DNA from 4 places in the Cytobacillus sp. MT66 genome. Region 2 is predicted to be linked to each of the others. Evidence: riboswitches for the same ligand, from Rfam matches in the RefSeq annotation. Region 2 holds a riboswitch; each other region holds the start of a gene.
What was found. Region 2 has a riboswitch for cyclic di-GMP ahead of AC1Q59_RS10240 (anti-repressor SinI family protein). Riboswitches for the same ligand answer to the same signal wherever they lie in the genome.

Region 1 (5,095 bases), on a different contig from region 2:
CAACTTCCTTCATAAATAACGCTGATAAACTTTCTGTGTTATTGATTATGGCTCTTAACAAATTACGTTCATCCTGTGAAAAGTCAGTGAAAGACTTTACATTTTTCGTTTTACTAATAAATGAAATCAAACTTTGTTCTAAGTTAGTAGCTAATGTTTGTGTAAAAGAGTTCAAGTTGGTAATCTCTGTAGATGTAGCGTCAAGTACTTTCATTGCCTTTACAATTTCAACTCGTTCCTTATCTGCTTTGATAGCGGCTTCCTTATTCTTTTTGCTTGCAAAGAAACCACCTGCCGCTATACTAGCTGCACCAATCCCCCAACCAATAGGGCCTGCTAATGCTAGTAAGGCACTTCCCCCGGCCATTCCGCCACCACCTGCTGCTAAAGCCCCGCCACCTAACCAAGCTAAAGCTGCATTAGTAGCTGCTGCTCCTGTTAAACCTGAAATAGCTGCTCCTGTTGATGCAGTTCCGAAAGTAGTAGCAATCGCCATTGCTGCTGTTGGAGCAAGTGCCGCTGTAGCTACCCCTGCCGCAACACCCGCTGCTGTACCTCCACCTGCTAACTTAATCATTTCTTTTTCATCATACGAGATTTCGCTAAGTGCCTTAAAGCTTGCAAGATTTACATGGACTTCTTCGAAAGTTTTGTCAAACTCTTTTGGAGTGTTGGCCAAAGTATTTATATAATCTTCAACTTTTTGAATTACATCCTCTGCATAATTTCTTGCATTATGCAATTTAATCGCATTATTTTGTAAGTCGTTAGAAGACTTCTCATATTTATATAAAGCATTTTGTAGTTTTCTTACCGCTTCTTTTTTTAATGAGCTATTTAACATTGATAATTTCTCCTTTTTTTATAGAACCAAGGTCAAAATATAAAGTATTTTTCTGCTAAATCTATTTATTAACCTAGCTTAACCCTTATAAGCATAATTTCTCTATTAGTATTACCGATTTTCACTTCCACCGCCCCAAATTGCTCGGCCACCTGTATGTGCAGTTTGAGCATGGGACTCTTCATCTACTAACTGCAAAAGACCCGGTTCCTCGTTATGGTGCCAAGTATATCCTTCCGGTGTTTGTCCGTTTGCTAGACCTTGGACTTCAGCTTGTGAGAAACCTAGTTCATTGGCAAGGTCCGGATTCTCTATAATAGCCTGATACAATGTATCATTAGCTACTTCAAAATGAACATCATCACCTTCTAAATACAATTCTTCTGCAATCATGACATTGAAAGTTTCATCAAATACAGGGAATGTACCTTCAACAACTTGTCCATTTGGTAGATCAACTGTTTTTTCAACGAAAGGTACTCCTGTTTCTGGAAGTTCATACCCGCTTAAATGATCATTCCTAGTTTCAATTTCCTCTGCTTCTATGATATCTGCTCCATCTACTAAATCTACTACACCGATGGCAAGACCTGACACAGCTACTACTTTACCAAGATTCTTCAGTCCTTTTATTGCTTGCTCTTTATCTCCACTTCTAAATCCTTTATAGGTGCTGCCAGCATTATTAGCTGTGTATTTTAGAGCAGAACCAATTCCCTTTATCGTTTTACCTGTGGAATCCTTTAAATCATTTAAACCTTTTTGTTTATAGTACTCATCTTTTTTAATAGCACCATATGTACCTTGAACCGCTCCATCTACAAACTGTCCTGCATTGTCTAAAGCTATTTTAGAAGCAGATTGAACACTATCTCCAACGTCCTCTAACCATTCACCAGTACCTTTCCACTTACTGCCTACAGCTTTTCCAACTACTTTAACAGAACCGCCGATTAATCCTCCTCCGACAGTTCCAATACCCTTTCCAATATTACGAAATACTCTCATAACCTATTCCTCCATTATTTAAGGACAATACCAATCGTTTATAAAAGCTTCCAACGTATTAATAAAAAAAACAGCTATCCCAAATGTTATAGGGATAGCCAACTAGTCATATACTGCTATTTTTGTATTGGCAACCCGACTATCATTATCCAATAGGATTTTAGACTCGTAGCTTTGCGTCCTTACCTTTCGATAAGTTTGCCTTTATCAGATTTTTATGTCTATATTCACATTACTATTTTACTATAAACACAACAATGAAGTATATCGTTTTTTGTCGGTGATCATTTTTTTCAAACTACTATAAACAAAAGAAGCTCCCATAAGTTTGCTATACTTATGAAAAGCTTCTTTGAGTTTTCTTTTATTGCCTTACTAAATGGAGCAAAAGTTGAGGGTATTGCCTATCCAGAATTTGACGAAACTTTCTAGAACTAATTTATTTTGCCCTACTAACATAGGAATAGCTTAACTCCAAAGTTTATGATGTTCATAAACGGTATCCTCCATTAATTGTTCACCGGTTACATATACATCATTTTCCCATCGTTCGTTACCCAGCCGATTTGGCTCGCTTCCGGCCATAGATTTTCAAATTGTCCTTTGTTTTCTCTTTTTACAGTTAATGAGAATCTTGATTGTGATTCACTAAATAACGCTACTGTCGGTTTGTTTACATAATTAAATTGTAATAAACTAATTTACAGCTGCTATTCGCGATGCTTAATAATCCTCCCGGTACTCAGCAGCCTTAACATCCCACTTAGGTGATAAATCATTATAGGAACTTGTCTTTTGCAAAGCCAATCGAGGCTAAAAAAAGAGTAATAACCATATCCCGATTTAAAGGACTTAAACCTGTACCGTTTGGATAGATCATTTGTGTATTTGGCAATTAAAAATACTGTTTATGGCAGTATGTTTTTGAATATAAATAAGCCGAAAATATGCATATTTTCGGCTTATTTATAGTTCGTGATATTGAAAAAAAGCACCATTTAGTTGCATAAAACTTTTGTAACTATTTCTTATTTATATATATTGTATTATTTTGATAATGCAATTTTTATATGGGCTAAGTGATGCTCTTCGTGCCAGGATAATTTTGCTACTTTTGCTGCAACTGTTATTTTACCGTTTATCTTGTGATTAAAAGCTCGATCTAATTGTTCTTCAGTTAAGCTATTTCCTAAAGATACGATGCGCTCATTTATACCTTCTAACATTTTAATAGAACTTTCTACAGGAAGCTTTGTATCCGGTTGAATCGCCCACTTTTCTTCATCAAAAGCAGGTACTGTTGGATTGTCATCTGTTAAAGCCAGCTTCAACCGTTGATACATATTCAACTGAGAATCTGCAATGTGATGAACAAGTTGGCGGACTGTCCAGCTACCTTCACGATACGTTCTGCTTAATTCCTCATCACTTAGGGAGTCAACAGTTTCTCTTAATCGAATCGTGTAAGTTTCAATTTCCTTTAGCCATTCTTGAATATTTTCTAATGTTACTTTTTCAGGAACTTGTAGTTTCCCAATTGGGTATCTTACATCCATTGTCAATCCCCTTTTCCCTTATTTCATAATATTTTGACCATTAAAGTAATTTCTTTAATTGTATCATTTCAACAAACAACATTGCCATTTAATAGCTTATTCAATTAAATGGCCCATTTGTTGAATGGTATCAGCCTCATCCAGTTACCAATTCCTTTTTTTATAAACATGAGAACTATCGGGTTTTTGGAGAAACAAACTTGTTCCCAGAAATCCAAAAACGCCAGGGATAATGGACAGCCTCACCGGTATTCTGGATGCCAATCCTTGGACCGGAAGCGATATTTTCAAGTTCAATGTCCGTTCCTTTTGCTATCCAAAGTGGGGATTGATCAAGTGGATGGCCATAGTCAGCCATTGTAATGTCAAGTGCCTTTGTCAGTTTACCTGGGCCATTAGTCCATTCGATTTCATTTTTTGCTTTTGGCCTCCTTTTAGCCATTAATTCTTTTCCAGAAAAGGGTTCCAATGCCCTAACTAGAACGGCATGAGGCTGCCCAATTTCAGCGCTTACCACGTTTAAAAGACAATGGGTGTGCATGGAATACGTATAGGCAACCCCGGGTTCACCAAACATAATTTCAGTTCGTTTTGTACGTAGCCCGCCAAAGCTATGTGCCGCACGATCATCGGGTCCCATATATGCCTCTGTCTCAACAATGATACCTGATGCCGTTCCCTCAGAAGTTTCTTTAATTAGAAGACATCCAAGCAGTGCTTTTGCAAGTTCTAGTGTTGGTTGATTATAAAAACTTTTTTCCAGTGGCTTCATCAGGTATTTCTCCTTTTCCTGTAGTTCGCACCTATTTTTCGCCCAAACAATTCCGCTTATGTAATGAATATGCCCATGGGTCATTTCACCTTGTGCTGTAATAACAATAATAAGCGTTATAGGAATCACGAAAATTTGAATGTTTTGTGACAACCACAAAATTATTATCTACATTTAGGATCAGGCATTATATTTGTAACTATTCATTTGTTTTCAAGTCGTTAGAATTAGCTTGGGGGATAACTATAATGATGAATTGGGGGTATTATTTTGAGCTTTCAACAATTAAAAATTGGGCATATGACGCCTAGGTTTCCCATTATGCAAGGTGGAATGGGAGTAGGTATTTCTCTAAGCGGACTTGCTTCCGCTGTAGCAAACGCCGGGGGAATTGGGATTATTTCAGGAACTGGAATTAGTTTCGATGAGTTGCGATTTCACATAAGAAAGGCGAAAGAATCCATTCAGGATGGCGGCTATATTGGAGTGAACGTTCTTTTTGCGATGAATGATTTTGCTGAAAAAATGAAAGTAGCCATTGAGGAAAAGGTTGATTTTATTATTTCAGGAGCAGGTATATCAAGAGATATGTATAGCTGGGGCAAAGAATCTGGCATACCGGTTATCTCCATTGTATCTTCAGCAAGGCTTGCAAAAATATCGGAACGTCTTGGTGCCTCCGCCGTTGTTGTAGAAGGTAATGAGGCTGGTGGGCATCTTGGTACTGAGCGGCCATTGTTTGATATATTGCCAGAGGTGGTTGATGCCGTTAAAATTCCCGTCATTGCTGCTGGGGGGATTATGAATGGACAGGATCTTGCCCGTGCCATTCGATTGGGAGCTTCTGGGGTTCAAATGGGAACAAGATTTGTTGCCAGTAATGAATGTGACGCACCATTATCGTTTAAGGAAAAA
Region 2 (5,095 bases):
AAATAAGTGTTGATCAATTCATTCATACGGAAAAGGCTATTCCGGTTGATGTTCGGTCACCTGGCGAGTTTGAAGAATTTCATATTCCGGGTGCAGTCAACGTACCATTATTTACGAATGATGAACGCGCCCTTATTGGGACGATTTATAAACAGGAAGGTTCAGATGTAGCGAAATGGCGGGCAATGGAGATTGTCTCTGCAAAAATCCCAGACATGCTCGGCAAAATTAGGGATTTAATGCAGGATGGCGGACATCCAGTTATTTACTGCTGGCGCGGCGGCATGCGCAGTAAATCGGTTGCTACCTTTTTATCATTCGCAGGCCTTTCAGCCACACGATTAACCGGAGGGTATCGCGCCTACCGGCAGTATATATTAGAAGCAATACCCAATCTTGTTCCGCAAAAGGCGATTTCCATTCATGGAATGACGGGCGTTGGAAAAACAGAAGTGCTTCATAAGCTAGCGGAAAAAGGCATGGCGGTTATCGACCTGGAAGGAATGGCTGCACACCGCGGATCCATCTTCGGTTACTACGGGCAATACCTGGGCCACAGTCAGAAAACCTTCGATGCCCTGCTTTTTGACACTTTACTAAAAATAAAGGACAAACCGTTTTTCTTTATCGAAGCAGAAAGCAAGCGAATCGGAAAGGTTGTTCAGCCGGACGTCCTTCTTGACTTGAAGCAAGATGGAATCAACATCAACCTGCAGGCTTCGCTAAAAACGCGCATTGAGCGAATTCACCGCGACTATGTTGAGCCATATTTAAACGAGGATTGGTTTCTTGACACCATTAAGGAACGGTATGCCTTTATCAGGAAGCGCATGAAAGACAAAGAGGCTATTCAAGCATTAGATGATTCATTAGAAAATCAAGATTTTAGACTCTTTATAAAGGTTTTATTAGAATCCTACTATGATCCGCGATATGCCCACAAACAGCTGGAATATGAAAAGCCATTCCATCATATTGAAGCAGATGATGTGGATGCAGCAACCGAGGAAATCATTAAGCTTGTGGAATCAAAAAGTGCTCTTGCAAACTAAGCGGAGCACTTTTTTATATAAATTGGTTTCAAATCGTACAAAACGGGTAAATAAGGAAATATACTGAACATTTTACATATTATGTTCGTAATATGGAACTTCGTACTGTTTTTTGATATAATAGGAATAATTATTAATAGTAAGGTGTGTGAGATTGGATGATCGGTGAGCGTGTAAAAACTTTGCGTAAAGAAAAGAAAATGTCGTTATCCGAGCTTGCAGAACGGGCTGGCGTAGCCAAATCCTATTTAAGTTCATTAGAACGGAACCTGCAAACAAACCCTTCAATACAATTTCTTGAAAAAATCGCTGGCGTCTTAAATGTACCCGTTGATCATTTAATACACGAGCAGCCAAATAAAGACGAGCTAGATTCAGAGTGGATCAACATTGTCCAGGAAGCAATGAATTCAGGGGTATCAAAAGACCAGTTCCGCGAATTTCTAGAATTTAATAAATGGAGAATTGATCAGAAGAAATAAAACAGGAGCCTATCAATGCTTCTGTTTTTTTATTGTAAAAATAAAAGCATTTCTTTTAGAGACCCCCCTCATAAGAAACACTTCTCATTTCTTATATTTATTTAACTCGTTTTAATGCTAAATTCATTAATCGTACTTTTTAAAAGAAATTCCCTTATTTCGTCTTTTTCAATTCCCATATTCTTTGCTTCGATGATTAACTGGACCCATTCGCTGTCAAGTCCTTCATTTTGTCCATTAAGATTATTCAACCTATTCCCTCCCAAAATACCATTCGTATCCCAGGCAGTCCAGCCATCTTAGTATGTATCTCCTGTACTCCAGAAAATTGCGGTGTATGTATGTAGGACAATTTTCCGATCCAGCTTTCTCTTATACCTTAGATCTGTGACTTTGCGTCCCCATTTTTCAGTGGGTTTGCCATTTTCTGTGTCCTTAAAAACAAGCATAGTATTTTTTGCATAGTTGTATTTTACTAGCTTGCTTACGTTTGAATGTGTTACTTTTTGTCAAATAAATCTATGTTTTAAACCCAAATTTCCCCGATTAATCGACAATTTCCAACATATGGTTGTCATAAAGGTCAAAATTCATTGATTAAATAATGAAAATTATTATAAAAACCTATAAGGTGCCAGAAAAATAGGGAAACAAGTCGTCTATTTTATCAAGGATTACGCAATATACTGAAAAATCCATACCCCATGCAGAAAAATGACAGAGGTATAAAGTACCGAAGCTGCCAAGGATATAACTCTTATAGGCCTATTCGATGGAACCCGGTTAAAAACGACAAATCCTAACAACAAACAAGACAAGCATAGTTTAAAAACAAGAAAAATCACAGGATGTACATCGTAGAGAGAATGCATAAGCGGATTGAATTCGGTTATGATGGATGATTGGAGTCCCCAGAAGGTAACTGCACCATCAAACAAGTTCAAGAAAGCCAGATAAAGGAAAATGATTTTCACGAAAGTCCTCCATTATCAATCGGTTACTGAAATAAGGTAACTCAAAAAAAGTATCCCCGCCCAGGAATTACTATGATTTTTCACTAGCCTCCTCTCCCTGCCCATTATAAAAAAATTTGCGAATTTCCTCTTTTTCAATTCCTTGTTTTTTCGCTTCTAATATAAGCCGCATCCATTCCTTATCTAATTCCTTTGCGATGACCTTTGTCTCCAACCGTCCCATCCCCTTTTGAAAATGTCCACAAGCATAGTGATTTGATTTGTTCTTTATAGCAATCTATCTTCCTTTGAAACGGAATAGCATTTACATGAATTCTCTCAAGTGTCATTGCATCGAGGAAGGGATATTTCGTTAAATCGTTTCCGCATACAGGACAATGCCAGGCCCCATATTCACTGCTGCCGAATGATGGCCGTTGACATTTATCGCAGTTTTTTTGATACATTTTTTCACCACCCTGATTAGGTTGTTCTTTTAAAAGAACTATTAAGATGAGTATAGTCCAAATGTTCTGTTATGATAAAAATCGAAATTCTCACATTCGTTCTTTATATTGAACGTTTTTCATTCATTTACTCTTAATTCCTCTCATTTTCTTAATATTATGTATTATTTATAAAATTTATATAATAAAAGGCTTGGATTTTTTATGTAAACACTTTCAAAAAATCAAGTGAACATTTTTTGAACATTAGTCTAGACAAACTGATCGAAAGTGCATATAATTAGCTAGGTAACTAATTTAAATATAGGTGATTTAATGGAAAGCAACCAAACACAGCTTCTTCACTCCCTCAACCAGTTTTCCAGGCATTTTTCTAAGGCTCTCAACGAAGCACTTATCCCGCTCGGCCTCTATTCTGCTCAATGGACAATCATTTATCTCATAAAAACAAATGGATCCTCTACACAAAAAACGCTAGCACAGTATTTAGGCGTTGAAGCACCGACAATGACAAGAACGATTGCCCGTCTTGAAAAATCAGGGTGGATTACAAAACTGGTCGGTGCTGATAAACGGGAAAAGCAGATCGTTCTAACAGAAGCTGCCATGAATAAATATGAAGAATGGCATCAGGCAGTCAGAGCATGCGAGTCGAGAGTTCTAAAAACGATTGAGGATGAAGAAATTCATTCAATGCTATTATTTATTGAAAAAATGAAGGAAAATTTATAGGAGGAACAGCATGAAGAAACAACCATTATGGACGAAAGACTTTCTAAGTATCTCGTTCACCAGCTTTTTTCTTTTTATTGGGTTTTATATCTTACTGACAACATTGCCCATCTATGTAATGGATGATTTACATGGAGATGAAACACAAGTCGGACTCATCGTTTCCATGTTCTTGATTGCCGCAGTTCTTTGCCGGCCATTTACTGGCAAATGGCTTGATGAATATGGGCGAAAGAAAATCTTGCTGGCTGCTTTAATTATTTTTGCCGTTGCATCCTTACTTTATTTTTGGACGGATTCGATTCCGCTGCTGCTTGCTTTGCGCTTTGTTCACGGAATCGGTTTTGGCATGGCAACAACGGCCACCGGTGCGATTGTCGCAGATATTATTCCTGATGAGCGAAAAGGTGAGGGCCTCGGCTATTACGGAATGTTTATGAACATGGCTATGGTTATCGGTCCTTTCGCCGGCTTGACAATCATTCAATACATGGGCTTTGATATTATTTTCGGATTATGTACGGTCCTTGGCTTTTTAGCCGTTTTATTATCTATCATTGTTCGCGTGCCGAAAAGATCTGGTCATGGTGTTAAAAAACCAGCTCAAAAGCTTTCATTTTCCACCCTTTTTGAAAAAAATGCGATACCTATTTCAATTGTTGCGGGAATTCTTGCTCTTGGCTATGCAGGGCTGCTTTCCTTTATTTCTGTTTATGCGAAAGAACTCGGGCTTCTTACGGCTGCCAGCTTCTTCTTCGTCGTTTATGCTGTGTTTATTTTAATCTCCCGTCCATTTACCGGACGCTGGTTTGACATTCACGGAGAAAATAAAATTATCTACCCAGGGATTATTTTGTTTGCTGTTGGCTTATTACTCTTAAGTCAAGCGCATAACACCTTTGTATTCTTACTTGCGGGGGCTTTAATCGGACTAGGCTTTGGAACCATTCAGCCCTGCCTGCAAACCATTGCCATCCAAAGATCGGACTCATCAAAAAGAGGTTTGGCTACTTCAACCTACTTCACTTTCTTTGATACTGGCATCGGACTTGGCTCTTATGTGCTGGGAGTCATCGTGATTTATACAGGATTTTCATCCCTTTATATGATTCTTGCAGGGATCGTTGCCATATGTTTATTATTTTATTATTTATTGCATGGCAGAAAATCGGCTGCTGTCCGCCAAGTGAAGGAAAAAACGATATAAGCTGCTTAGAGAGGATCCATTTTTGGGTCCTCTTTTTTACTGTTAAGGGAGATTGACGGATGTATAGCGAATAGCGAAATTGGATTATTCACCAAGCTAAAATCTGCAGAGCTAACAGCTAATACATAAACTCGATTTTTGTCAACAACAAATTCCGAAAATTCAGTGAAATTTATTTGTCTATTTTGTGAATTTCAGCATA
Region 3 (5,095 bases), on a different contig from region 2:
TAATACTTATATTGCAACATTTTCTAATAATAAATTTATAGAGGTGTCTCATGACAAAATTACGAAAGTCTTTATTGGTTACTGTTTTCGTACTTATTCTTCTATCTTAGGGTTATTATTCATAGTACCAAATACAAGAAACAAAGAGAATCCCGAAAATAAAACAGTTGCTGTCAAAAACAAATTTAATCCCCCTATAACCAATGTCCAAAATGTTGAAAACGAATAAAATGTTCTTCAAATAAACAGCCTTTCCATGGGTCAAACCATCAAGAATCAATTTAAAAATGACACCTTCCGTTTTTCTAATTAAACACAATGAAAAAACTGAGAGTCATTATATTAAGAAAGAAGTAAACGTTACATTCAAGACTCTTCCCTCAACAAAGGAAATAAAAAGGATAACACAGGAGATAAATGGCACTATCATTAAAAAGCTAAATTCTACGATTGTTTTTCGTTCTAATACGCTTTCGACCAAGGAACTTATTGAATATTTTAACAGACAGGCTATGGTTGAATTTGCTGAACCCAATTATCTTTATCTGCAAAATCAAATTGGACTTCCTAATGATTTGCTATATAGAGAACAATACCAATGGAACTTATCGGCAATTCAAGCAGAAGCAGGCTGGGATATCACCAAAGGGGATGAACATATCATTATTGCTGTTATAGACACTGGCGTTGATCTGGACCATCCTGATTTGAGAAGACGAATTACAAATGGTTATAATGTACTGTTGAATAATAATTTCCCTGATGATGACAACGGACATGGCACCCATGCAGCAGGAATCATTGCATCGGAAACAAACAACCATGAAGGTGTTGCAGGCATCACTTGGTATAACAAAATAATGCCTATAAAAGCAATGGGTGCCGAAGGGCATGGGACGACCTTTGATATAGCAAAAGGGATTATTTGGGCAGTGGACCATGGAGCAAATGTCATTAATATGAGTTTAGGCAATTATCAGCCTTCTTCTCTTTTGAAAGAGGCAATCGATTATGCATACAATAAAAATGTAGTCATGATTTCTGCAGCAGCCTCCAATGCGTTTGAGGATGTGTATGTTGTATAATATAGATTGACGAGCATTGGGACTAAAATACAGATAAGAAAAATCGAAAAGATTTTAAAAAATAGATTGTTCCTAAACATTATTTTTTTCATTGCAGGCTCCTAACATATTTTTATGGGGGATACTACTCCGAGCGGATGGTTACTTTTTCTGATCGTGAACCTCATCCCCAAACACTTGTGCTTTTGGAAGATACTTCTCTTAACTTAAATACGTCTAAATATCGCTAGGAAACAACTTCTCTGTCTTTATTGCCAAATGGAGACTAATGAGTGAAGATAAGGTTTGTTGATTTCTTAATGCCAATTCAGGGACTTTTGCCTGGCGCTATAAGATGATAATTTTTTTGGCTTATTTTTAGTTCCTCTTTGATTTGTTTTTTTCTGTAATATCCACACTAGAGCCAATGACCTCTATCACCACATCCCCTCTTTTTATCGGGCGCAAAGAAGTAATATAATGAATCCCGTTAACAAATTAACAAATCCTTCATAAACAACATTTTCTTCACCCTCCCAGGCTAACTGCTAGTGTGTAAGTTTTTCCTTTATTTCATTTTCAGGGAGGAAATCTCTTAGCTCTCTTCCTACTACTTTCTCAGGAATTATCCCCATTTGATAAACTAGTTGGCCATCACAAAGAGTATGAATAAATTTCCCTTTCTTTTTAACATATTTAAATATCATTCCTTGTTGCTGTCTGATAGTAATAGCTAGTTCTTGTCTGGCAATTTCTAATTCCATTTCAAGCCATTCGTTTTTAATTTCTTTGTGAATCCCTGACATGGATAATATTTGTTCAATTTCATAGTATTTTTGTATGACCTTATCCGGTGGCAGGGGTTTACTAAAAAGATAGCCTTGGGCGCCATCACAATGATTTCTCTGAAGGAAAATCAGATGATCCTTTAACTCCACCCCTTCTGCCACCACTTTCATTTGGAGCTGATGGGCCATTTGAATAATGGTTTTAACAATGGCTACATCCGTAGAATCTTGGGTAGCACTTCTTACAAACGATTGGTCAATTTTCAAAACATCAGTGGGAAAGCGCCTTAAATAATTAAGAGAGCTATACCCTGTACCGAAATCATCCAAACTAATTTGCACACCTAAACTTTTCAATTCGTTTAGAACCTTTAACCCTTGTGGAATATCCATTAACGTACTTTCTGTGATCTCGAGTTCCAGATACTCAGAATCAAGTTCTGTTTTTGCTAAAATCGTTTCTACTTTTTTAGCTAAATTAGGCTGATAAAGCTGGCGCGCAAAGATTAACGGAAATAATGAAAGGAGGTAGGCCTGCCTCCTGCCAATCTTTATTTTGTCTTCAAGCCTCTTCTAAAACCCACTCACCGATGGAAAGAATCAAACCTGTTTCTTTAGCAAGTGGAATAAAGTCAGCAGGTGAAATTATCCCTTTTTCTGGATGATTCCAACGAATGAGCGCTTCCATTCCAATAATCTCCCCGGTGAAAATATCTAACTTAGGCTGATAATGAAGGAAAAGCTCATTATTTTCTAATGCTTTATGTAGGTGAATTTCGACTTCTAATTTTTCATGAAGGTTTTCGGACTGTCTAGAGTGATAAAGTTGATAACTGTTTTTTCCGTTAGCTTTTGCGGAGTACATGGCTACATCAGCCTTTGTAATTAGAGTGTCAACATCTTTCCCATCATTAGGGTAAAAACTGACACCTATGCTGGGCGAGGTATAGATTTCATAGCGATCAATGATGAATGGTTCGTCAAAGCATGTAAGAATCTTTTCCATGATATCTAGTACCTCTTGACGATTTAGATTGATTAGGGATACAAAAAATTCATCCCCTCCATTTCTCGCAACAGTATCAGCCAACTTTAGGCAATCCATTAATCTATTAGAGACCTCTTTAATTAACAGGTCCCCGATTATATGGCCTAACGAGTCGTTAATGACTTTAAACCGGTCCAAATCAAAGAACAATACAGCTGCATTCTTAGTCGTTTCTTTTTCCAAGGTATCCTTTAAATGATTAAAAAAATGATGACGATTAGATAATCCCGTTAATGCATCATGGTTATCCATACAATCAATTGTTTCATCCACCCCATTAAGATCCTTTTTTACTACCACATGGCATCATCCTCTATTTTCCATTTTCCGAAATTTTAACAAACAAAAAAGACTAAGCGAATTGATTAGTCTCTGAAGATTATTGCTAACTGGCTAGCATGATCCGACCTTGATCGAAGCCCCTATAGTTTTGTGTCTTTACCTTTGACTAATTTATGAAATTAAAGTAATAATTGTTCGAGCTCCATTTACCAATACAGGTGAAGGTTACTATAGGACAGACCGATTTTACATCTTATAAATACAACTTTCGATTTATTTCGATTGGTTTTGCAAGTGGTAATCCGCTATATTAGCGTTTTTGCGTACATATTGATTATGCATATGTCGAATAGTAAAATGGCAAAAGCTACACCCTTTTTGAATCCGATTCAGCTCATGACTAAAGTCATGAGTGTTCCCGGCTACGTTATAATAAAGTAATTGAAAGAATAAAAAAGCTTTGGCTTAAGCCACCGAAATTCATCTCCCACCTACTCATTGGGCTTTCACATTCCTTGAGGATGGGAGACTCCTTCATGAATCCGTTAAGGAAAGGTTAAAGTTGCTACGCTATGTAAGAAAGTAGCGGCCTAACCTTAATCACCTTTCCTACCTAATTCATGCTAATACAGGAGAATTCAAACTACTAATATCCGCTTTCTGTTGACTAATTTTCAAAAGGACCATAGTAATATCGTCTCTCTGTGGAACTTCAGAAGTAAATTCATTAATCGAGTTCATAACGTATTTTTCAATTTCACCTACATCTTTGTCTTGATGTAAAATCAATGTTTCCTTTAGTCGATCAATCTGATATTGTTCCCCTTCGTTATTTTGAGCTTCTATAATGCCATCAGTATAAAAAAACACCATATCCGATTCTTCTAATTTGATAGATTGCTCTTTGTACACTTGATTCGCTAACCCCCCAACCATAATCCCTTTTATCTTTGGAAGATCTAAGATGGTCCGACTGTTTCCCTTTAGTAGAAGGGGGAGATGATGTCCAGCATTGGCATAACTGAAAATACCAGTCTTTGGGTCCCAATCCGCACAAAATAGGGTAACAAATGATTTTAAGGTACGCAAATCATTGTGCAACGCCTGGTTCATGGCTGTTAAGGTTTCTCCGGGGCCTTTAGTACTTTCTGCAGCACTTCGAAAAGCCCCTCTGGTCAAAATCATTAACATAGCTGCTGGAATTCCTTTCCCCATCACATCGCCAATGACAATGCGAACTTTCCCATTCACTAGTGGATAAAAGTCATAATAGTCCCCGCCAATTAATCTAGCAGGAAGAGAATTTCCGCAGAGTTTCCCGCCATCTACCTCGGGAGCTCTTCCATTTAATAACGAGGTTTGAATATTTCTAGCCAGGTTAATTTCTCTTTCTAGTGTTTTATCCACGTTATTCCTATTGTCTGAATCATTAGTGATATTGTAGGTAAACTGCTCAAAGAACATTAGGCATCCCCCTTTTGGATTGTGTCTAATATCTGATAAATCCCTACAATCTCTAGAATTTCTTTTGTCATGTCATTAACACCTTGCAGTTCTACGCTAAAGTTCTTCTCCTGTGATAAGAAAATAGCATTCATAATGGAACCAATTCCTGTCGAATCAATAAATTCTAATTCACTAAAATCGAATACTAATACGTCAATATCCTCAATTTCCTCTAAATAAGGATCAATACTACTACTTGTCGAGATATCTAAATCACCATTTAATTTTAATGTCATTTTTGATCCTTGTATTTCTTTGTTGACATTTAATTCCACTAACATCCCCTCCCTATTTATCAAGTTTGAATTGACTAATTTGTTCCAATAATGTATTGGATATCTCTGATAGTTCACTAGATTGTCCATATAAGGATTTAAGCAAGTCAGCTAATGTTATTGTTGTATCAG
Region 4 (5,095 bases), on a different contig from region 2:
GTATTTTTCATTATTAAATCAATTATTAATCCGATAAAGGATTTAACAAATAAGGCCATTACTATCAGTAAAGGGGATTTAACAGAGCATATCGAGGTACAAACAAAGGATGAAATTGGCCAATTAGGCAAAGCCTTTACTGTCATGCAGGAAAGTCTTAGAAACCTTGTTCAAAATGTTGAAAAGAATGCAGAGCAAGTGGCGGCTTCATCAGAGGAGCTATCAGCAAGTGTTGATCAAACCACCAGTGCAACCGAACAAGTGGCTGCGGCTATTCAAGAGGTTGCTGGCAGTGCGGAAAAACAAATGAATGGTGTTGATCATAATGCCCAAGTCCTAAGTGAAGTTTCTGAAGGGATCTCACATATTGCTGAAAATACGATAAGGGTATCTGAACTTGCTGTACAAACAGCAGCACAAGCAGAAATAGGCGGACAGGCTGTCACGGATACAGTTAATCAAATGACCTCTATTGATCAATCGGTTAGAGAGTCAAATGTGATGATTCAGTCTTTATATGAACGTTCACAAGAGATCAGTCAAATTTTAACGGTTATTTCGGGCATTTCCGAACAAACCAACCTTCTCTCTCTTAATGCTGCCATTGAAGCAGCTCGTGCTGGGGAACACGGGAAAGGATTTGCGGTAGTCGCAGATGAAGTAAGAAAACTTGCTGAACAATCTCAACAGTCCGCAAAGGAAATTCTTAACATCATTCAGGGGATTCAACAGGATACAGAAAGTGCTGTTCAGGTGATGGCCCGTGTGACTAATGATGTGCAGTCAGGCGTTAGGGTTTCTAATGAGGCTATAGAAAAATTTGATCTTATTCTTAAGAGTACTAAAGAAATTACTCCGCAAATGGATGGGATCTCTGCTACGTCGCAGGAAACGTTATCGGCTATTCAAGAGGTATCTGAAAGTGTAAATATACTAGCTAGTATTGCAAGAGGGAATGCCTCAACTTCTGAAGAGGTTGCCGCATCAACAGAGGAGCAGCTCGCAACGATGGAAGAAATCTCATCCTCATCCAAGGCATTAGCATCAATGGCTGAGGAATTGCAGGAATTAATTTCGACATTTAAATATTAAATAGGAAAAGGAGCTCTCATTAAGCAAATAATAATGAGCGCTTCTTTTTTTTCACTGTTTAGGTCCTCAAGATATTGGCATTTTTTACAATAACTCATTAATAATTTTTTCGATATTATCTATTTCCGCAAGTATGTTATCAATATCGTTTGCTTTACCAAGATCTTTTTGCATGATTTGGAGGGTGTTTTTGATAGATAACAAAGGATTTCGTATTCCATGGGCAACCCCTGAGGCTATTTGACTCAATCCGCTAGGCTTTTCAGTTTTACACACCCTATTATCAGATTTTTTAAGCTCTGAGTTTTCTGCCAGTTCTAGCCTAGTTAATTCTAATACATTTTCTAGCGGCTGATGATTGGAAAGTTCTCTTTGAATACCTGAAGTAAGGAGTATTTCTTCCATTTCCCTATGTCTTTGTGCAATCTCCTCTGGCGGCAGAGGCTTGCTGAAAAGATAGCCTTGAGCACCATCACAATGATTTCGTTGAAGAAAGACTAATTGGTCTTTTGATTCCACCCCCTCAGCAATCACCTGCATTTCTAGCTGATGAGCCATGGTAATAATGGTTTTAACAATGGCTGCATCAGTGGAATCTTGGGTTGAGTTTCTTACAAACGATTGATCAATTTTTAAAACATCAATCGGGAATATTCTTAGGTAATTAAGAGAGCTATAACCAGTTCCAAAGTCATCTAAACTGATTTTTACACCAAGGGTCTTTAATTCGTTAAGTACTTTTAATCCTTGAGGGATATCCATTAAGGTACTTTCGGTAATTTCAAGTTCTAGGTATTCTGCATCTAACCCTGTTTCTTCTAGAACAGATTTAACAATTTGAGCGAAGTTAGGCTGATAGAGCTGCCGGCCAGATAAATTAACGGAAATAATAAATGGTGGAAGTCCCTGATCCTGCCAGGCCCTATACTGTTTACATGCTGTTCGTAATACCCATTCCCCAATTGGGATAATGAGGCCAGTCTCCTCTGCAAGCGGAATAAACTCCCCTGGGGAAACCATTCCTTTTTCCGGATGATCCCAACGGATAAGTGCTTCCATTCCCATCATTTTTCCAGTGAAAAGATCCATTTTGGGCTGATATTGCAGAAAGAATTCATTATTATTTATTGCCTTATGCAGATTCACTTCAATTTCTAATTTATTATGTATGTGATCTGTTTGATTTGAACGATAAAATTGAAAGTTATTCTTGCCATTATTTTTTACATGATACATAGCTACATCGGCTTTTTTAATTAGGGAGTCAATATCTTTTCCATCATGTGGATAGAAGCTAACTCCAATACTTGGTGAAGAATAAATTTCATAGCAATCAACAATGAACGGTTCGTCAAAACAAGTAAGGATTCTTTCCATGGTATCCATTACTTCTTTATGATTCAGATTGATAAGGGATACAAGAAATTCATCTCCACCATTTCGTGCCAAGGTATCAGCTTGGTCTAAACAATTGATTAACCGTTGAGCAACTTCTTTTAATAACAAGTCACCAATCTCGTGGCCTAACGAGTCATTAATGACCATAAACCTGTCTAGGTCAAAGAACAATACAGCTGCAGACTTAGTTGTTTCTTTTTGTAAGACTTCCTTTAAATGCTTAAAAAAATGATGACGGTTGGATAAACCCGTCAATGCATCATGGTTAATGAAATAATCAATTGCTTCATCTACCCCTATAAGATCCTTCTTTACTACCATATTGCACCATCCTCGATTTTCCGTATTTAGAAATTCTGGATAATGAAGAAGAGACTAAACGAAAACCGATTAGTCTCTTCTTATTATCGGTAACTGGCTGGCATGATCTGACATTGATCGAAGCCCCTTTAGTTTTGCGTCTTTACCTTTCGATAAATTTGCCTTTAACTAATTTATATTTTTAAATATGAATAAGTTTGGTTCCATGGATTATAGTCTAGGTAAATGCTACCATATATTAATTGATTATTCACCTAAAAAATACAAATTTCGATATTTTTCGATTGTTTTCTACATGTTTGTAAGGGTAAAATTGTGATAAAATACCTATCAACTTTAAAGTGAAATGTTCTATTCTTTTTATTGTTAGACATTAATAGTAAGGGTGACATTCTATCAGAAAAATTATTATTCTTCTTATTATGATTATTTTCTTTAGTTTGCTTTTCGTAGTTTATGATTATATCAACTACGAAACTTATAAAAAGAATTGGTTAAGAATAACACTTTTAATTATTCCAATCTTTTTACAGCTGGTATTAACCTATTTGATCAAGGTAAACTTTGAAAAACTGAAATTTTTAACAGAAAGGGACTTCTTAAGTAAGGTTTATAATAGAAGATTCGTCCATAGTGCTTTTCCGGAAATAACACAAAAATTAAATGGCCAGAAATTAAACATCTTCTTGCTAGACATAGATGATTTTAAGGAAATTAATGATACCTATGGTCATGAAGCTGGGGATTTAGCTATTCAAGCTGTTTCTAAAGCACTTACTAGAAATACAAGAAAGATGGATATCGTTGCCAGATGGGGAGGAGATGAGTTCTTCCTAATCATTCCTAATAAAGAGGTTATATCTACCGAAGCGATTTTAAATAGAATTAAAAAGAATTTAGAAAACTTTTCAACGTAAAAAAGCATTAATCTTTCTATATCTATTGGACGCTCAGTATACCCGGATGATGGCAAACGACTGGAAGAATTAGCGAAATTAGCCGATAAAAAAATGTATAAACATAAATTTAAACACAAACAAAGCAAAAACGAAAATGGCACAAAAGGGTGTAAGTAAGAGGACACAGGGACAGGCACCTTGTCCGAAAGCCTGTAGATTTGTTTGAAAATCCCCAATCGTATAAATCGGTTATAAATTCCTATCCGGGATATCTTCAAAAATATTGCAGAGAGTGATCAGCTGATCACTCTCTAAATTTTATCCTTATAAAGGTGTAGCGGTTAGTTGCTTCAACGCTGGTTTCCCGTCTTCAACCACAAACGAAGCACGTGTACTAATCGGGGCTCCCGGTCTTGTTACATATGGAATGACTTGATAATCGGTTTGCCATGTGTTTTGTGTCAGTTTACAGCGTACATAGCCGCGATAGTTATTGAAAAACTTAATATGCGGGTTTTCTTTTAAGTATTGTGCGGTATTGTTATTCACATCCGATCCGTCACCATTAGACGTAATCGAAGTCCCGACAAACTCTACGGCTACTGTTTCTGAATTCGGGTCATGGAAGTCTACTTTGATTTCATTTGCCCAGTTCGTATGAACATCCCCAGTAAGGACGACGGTGTTTTTAATATCCTTTTCTGCTAAAAAGTCTGTAATTCGCTGACGGGCAGCTGGATAGCCATCCCAAGCATCCATACTTACATATTCTTCTCCTGGATCAAAATCACCATCACGGTGAGCGAAAAATACTTGTTGTGCTAGTACTTTCCATTTCGTTTGTGACGCAGCCAGTCCATTTAGCAGCCATTGTTCTTGCTGCTCACCTAATAGGGTGCGGTTTGGATCCTCTGATTCCGGAGTAGGCACTTTCCAGCCATCTCCATTGGCTTGATCATCTCTGTACTGACGTGTATCCAGGACATTGAATTCTACTAAGTTACCAAAAGATAAACGACGGTACAATTGTATGTCACTTCCATTTGGCAGGGAAGTACGGCGAATTGGCATATGTTCGTAGTAGGCTTGGTAAGCGACAGCTCTTCTTGCTAAGAAATCCTCTTTTGATTGCTTCTGCGGATCTTGAGGAATGTCTCCTGCGTAGTTGTTATCCACTTCATGATCATCAAATGTAACAATCCATGGGAAGTTTGCATGTGCTGCCTGCAGGTCACTATCTAATTTATAAAGAGCATAGCGGTTACGATAATCATCAAGTGTATAGGTTTCCGGAGCAGAATAATCAGTTGGTCGAACCTTTGAACTGTGTTTTCCCTCGTAAATATAGTCACCAAGATGAACAACTAAATCAAGATCATCCTTGG

Region 1: it holds a riboswitch for cyclic di-GMP, as region 2 does, so the genes downstream of both, AC1Q59_RS21515 (HNH endonuclease) here and AC1Q59_RS10240 (anti-repressor SinI family protein) in region 2, are expected to answer to the same signal.
Region 3: it holds a riboswitch for cyclic di-GMP, as region 2 does, so the genes downstream of both, AC1Q59_RS23770 (putative bifunctional diguanylate cyclase/phosphodiesterase) here and AC1Q59_RS10240 (anti-repressor SinI family protein) in region 2, are expected to answer to the same signal.
Region 4: it holds a riboswitch for cyclic di-GMP, as region 2 does, so the genes downstream of both, AC1Q59_RS12445 (putative bifunctional diguanylate cyclase/phosphodiesterase) here and AC1Q59_RS10240 (anti-repressor SinI family protein) in region 2, are expected to answer to the same signal.

Annotation. Positions count from the first base shown of each region.
Region 1 covers NZ_JBXAFB010000017.1:24,018-29,112, forward strand. Annotated here, with positions in the region: gene AC1Q59_RS21510 (hypothetical protein) at 1-844, opposite strand, end outside; gene AC1Q59_RS21515 (HNH endonuclease) at 956-1,852, opposite strand; cyclic di-GMP riboswitch class I at 1,979-2,065, opposite strand; partial or broken gene AC1Q59_RS21520 (hypothetical protein) at 2,321-2,517, opposite strand; gene AC1Q59_RS21525 (YfiT family bacillithiol transferase) at 2,899-3,408, opposite strand; gene AC1Q59_RS21530 (DNA-3-methyladenine glycosylase) at 3,584-4,180, opposite strand; gene AC1Q59_RS21535 (NAD(P)H-dependent flavin oxidoreductase) at 4,451-5,095, shown strand, end outside.
Region 2 covers NZ_JBXAFB010000004.1:376,845-381,939, reverse strand. Annotated here, with positions in the region: gene mnmH (tRNA 2-selenouridine(34) synthase MnmH) at 1-1,052, shown strand, start outside; gene AC1Q59_RS10245 (helix-turn-helix domain-containing protein) at 1,211-1,534, shown strand; gene AC1Q59_RS10240 (anti-repressor SinI family protein) at 1,636-1,785, opposite strand; cyclic di-GMP riboswitch class I at 1,887-1,966, opposite strand; gene AC1Q59_RS10235 (DUF5658 family protein) at 2,209-2,508, opposite strand; gene AC1Q59_RS10230 (anti-repressor SinI family protein) at 2,579-2,722, opposite strand; gene AC1Q59_RS10225 (MarR family winged helix-turn-helix transcriptional regulator) at 3,270-3,686, shown strand; gene AC1Q59_RS10220 (MFS transporter) at 3,697-4,893, shown strand.
Region 3 covers NZ_JBXAFB010000025.1:23,888-28,982, reverse strand. Annotated here, with positions in the region: gene AC1Q59_RS23780 (S8 family serine peptidase) at 288-1,085, shown strand; gene AC1Q59_RS23775 (EAL domain-containing protein) at 1,613-2,359, opposite strand; gene AC1Q59_RS23770 (putative bifunctional diguanylate cyclase/phosphodiesterase) at 2,415-3,200, opposite strand; cyclic di-GMP riboswitch class I at 3,282-3,353, opposite strand; gene AC1Q59_RS23765 (PP2C family protein-serine/threonine phosphatase) at 3,801-4,646, opposite strand; gene AC1Q59_RS23760 (STAS domain-containing protein) at 4,646-4,963, opposite strand; gene AC1Q59_RS23755 (HAMP domain-containing protein) at 4,977-5,095, opposite strand, start outside.
Region 4 covers NZ_JBXAFB010000006.1:76,343-81,437, forward strand. Annotated here, with positions in the region: gene AC1Q59_RS12440 (methyl-accepting chemotaxis protein) at 1-1,092, shown strand, start outside; gene AC1Q59_RS12445 (putative bifunctional diguanylate cyclase/phosphodiesterase) at 1,177-2,811, opposite strand; cyclic di-GMP riboswitch class I at 2,897-2,984, opposite strand; partial or broken gene AC1Q59_RS12450 (GGDEF domain-containing protein) at 3,360-3,887, shown strand; gene AC1Q59_RS12455 (alkaline phosphatase D family protein) at 4,035-5,095, opposite strand, start outside.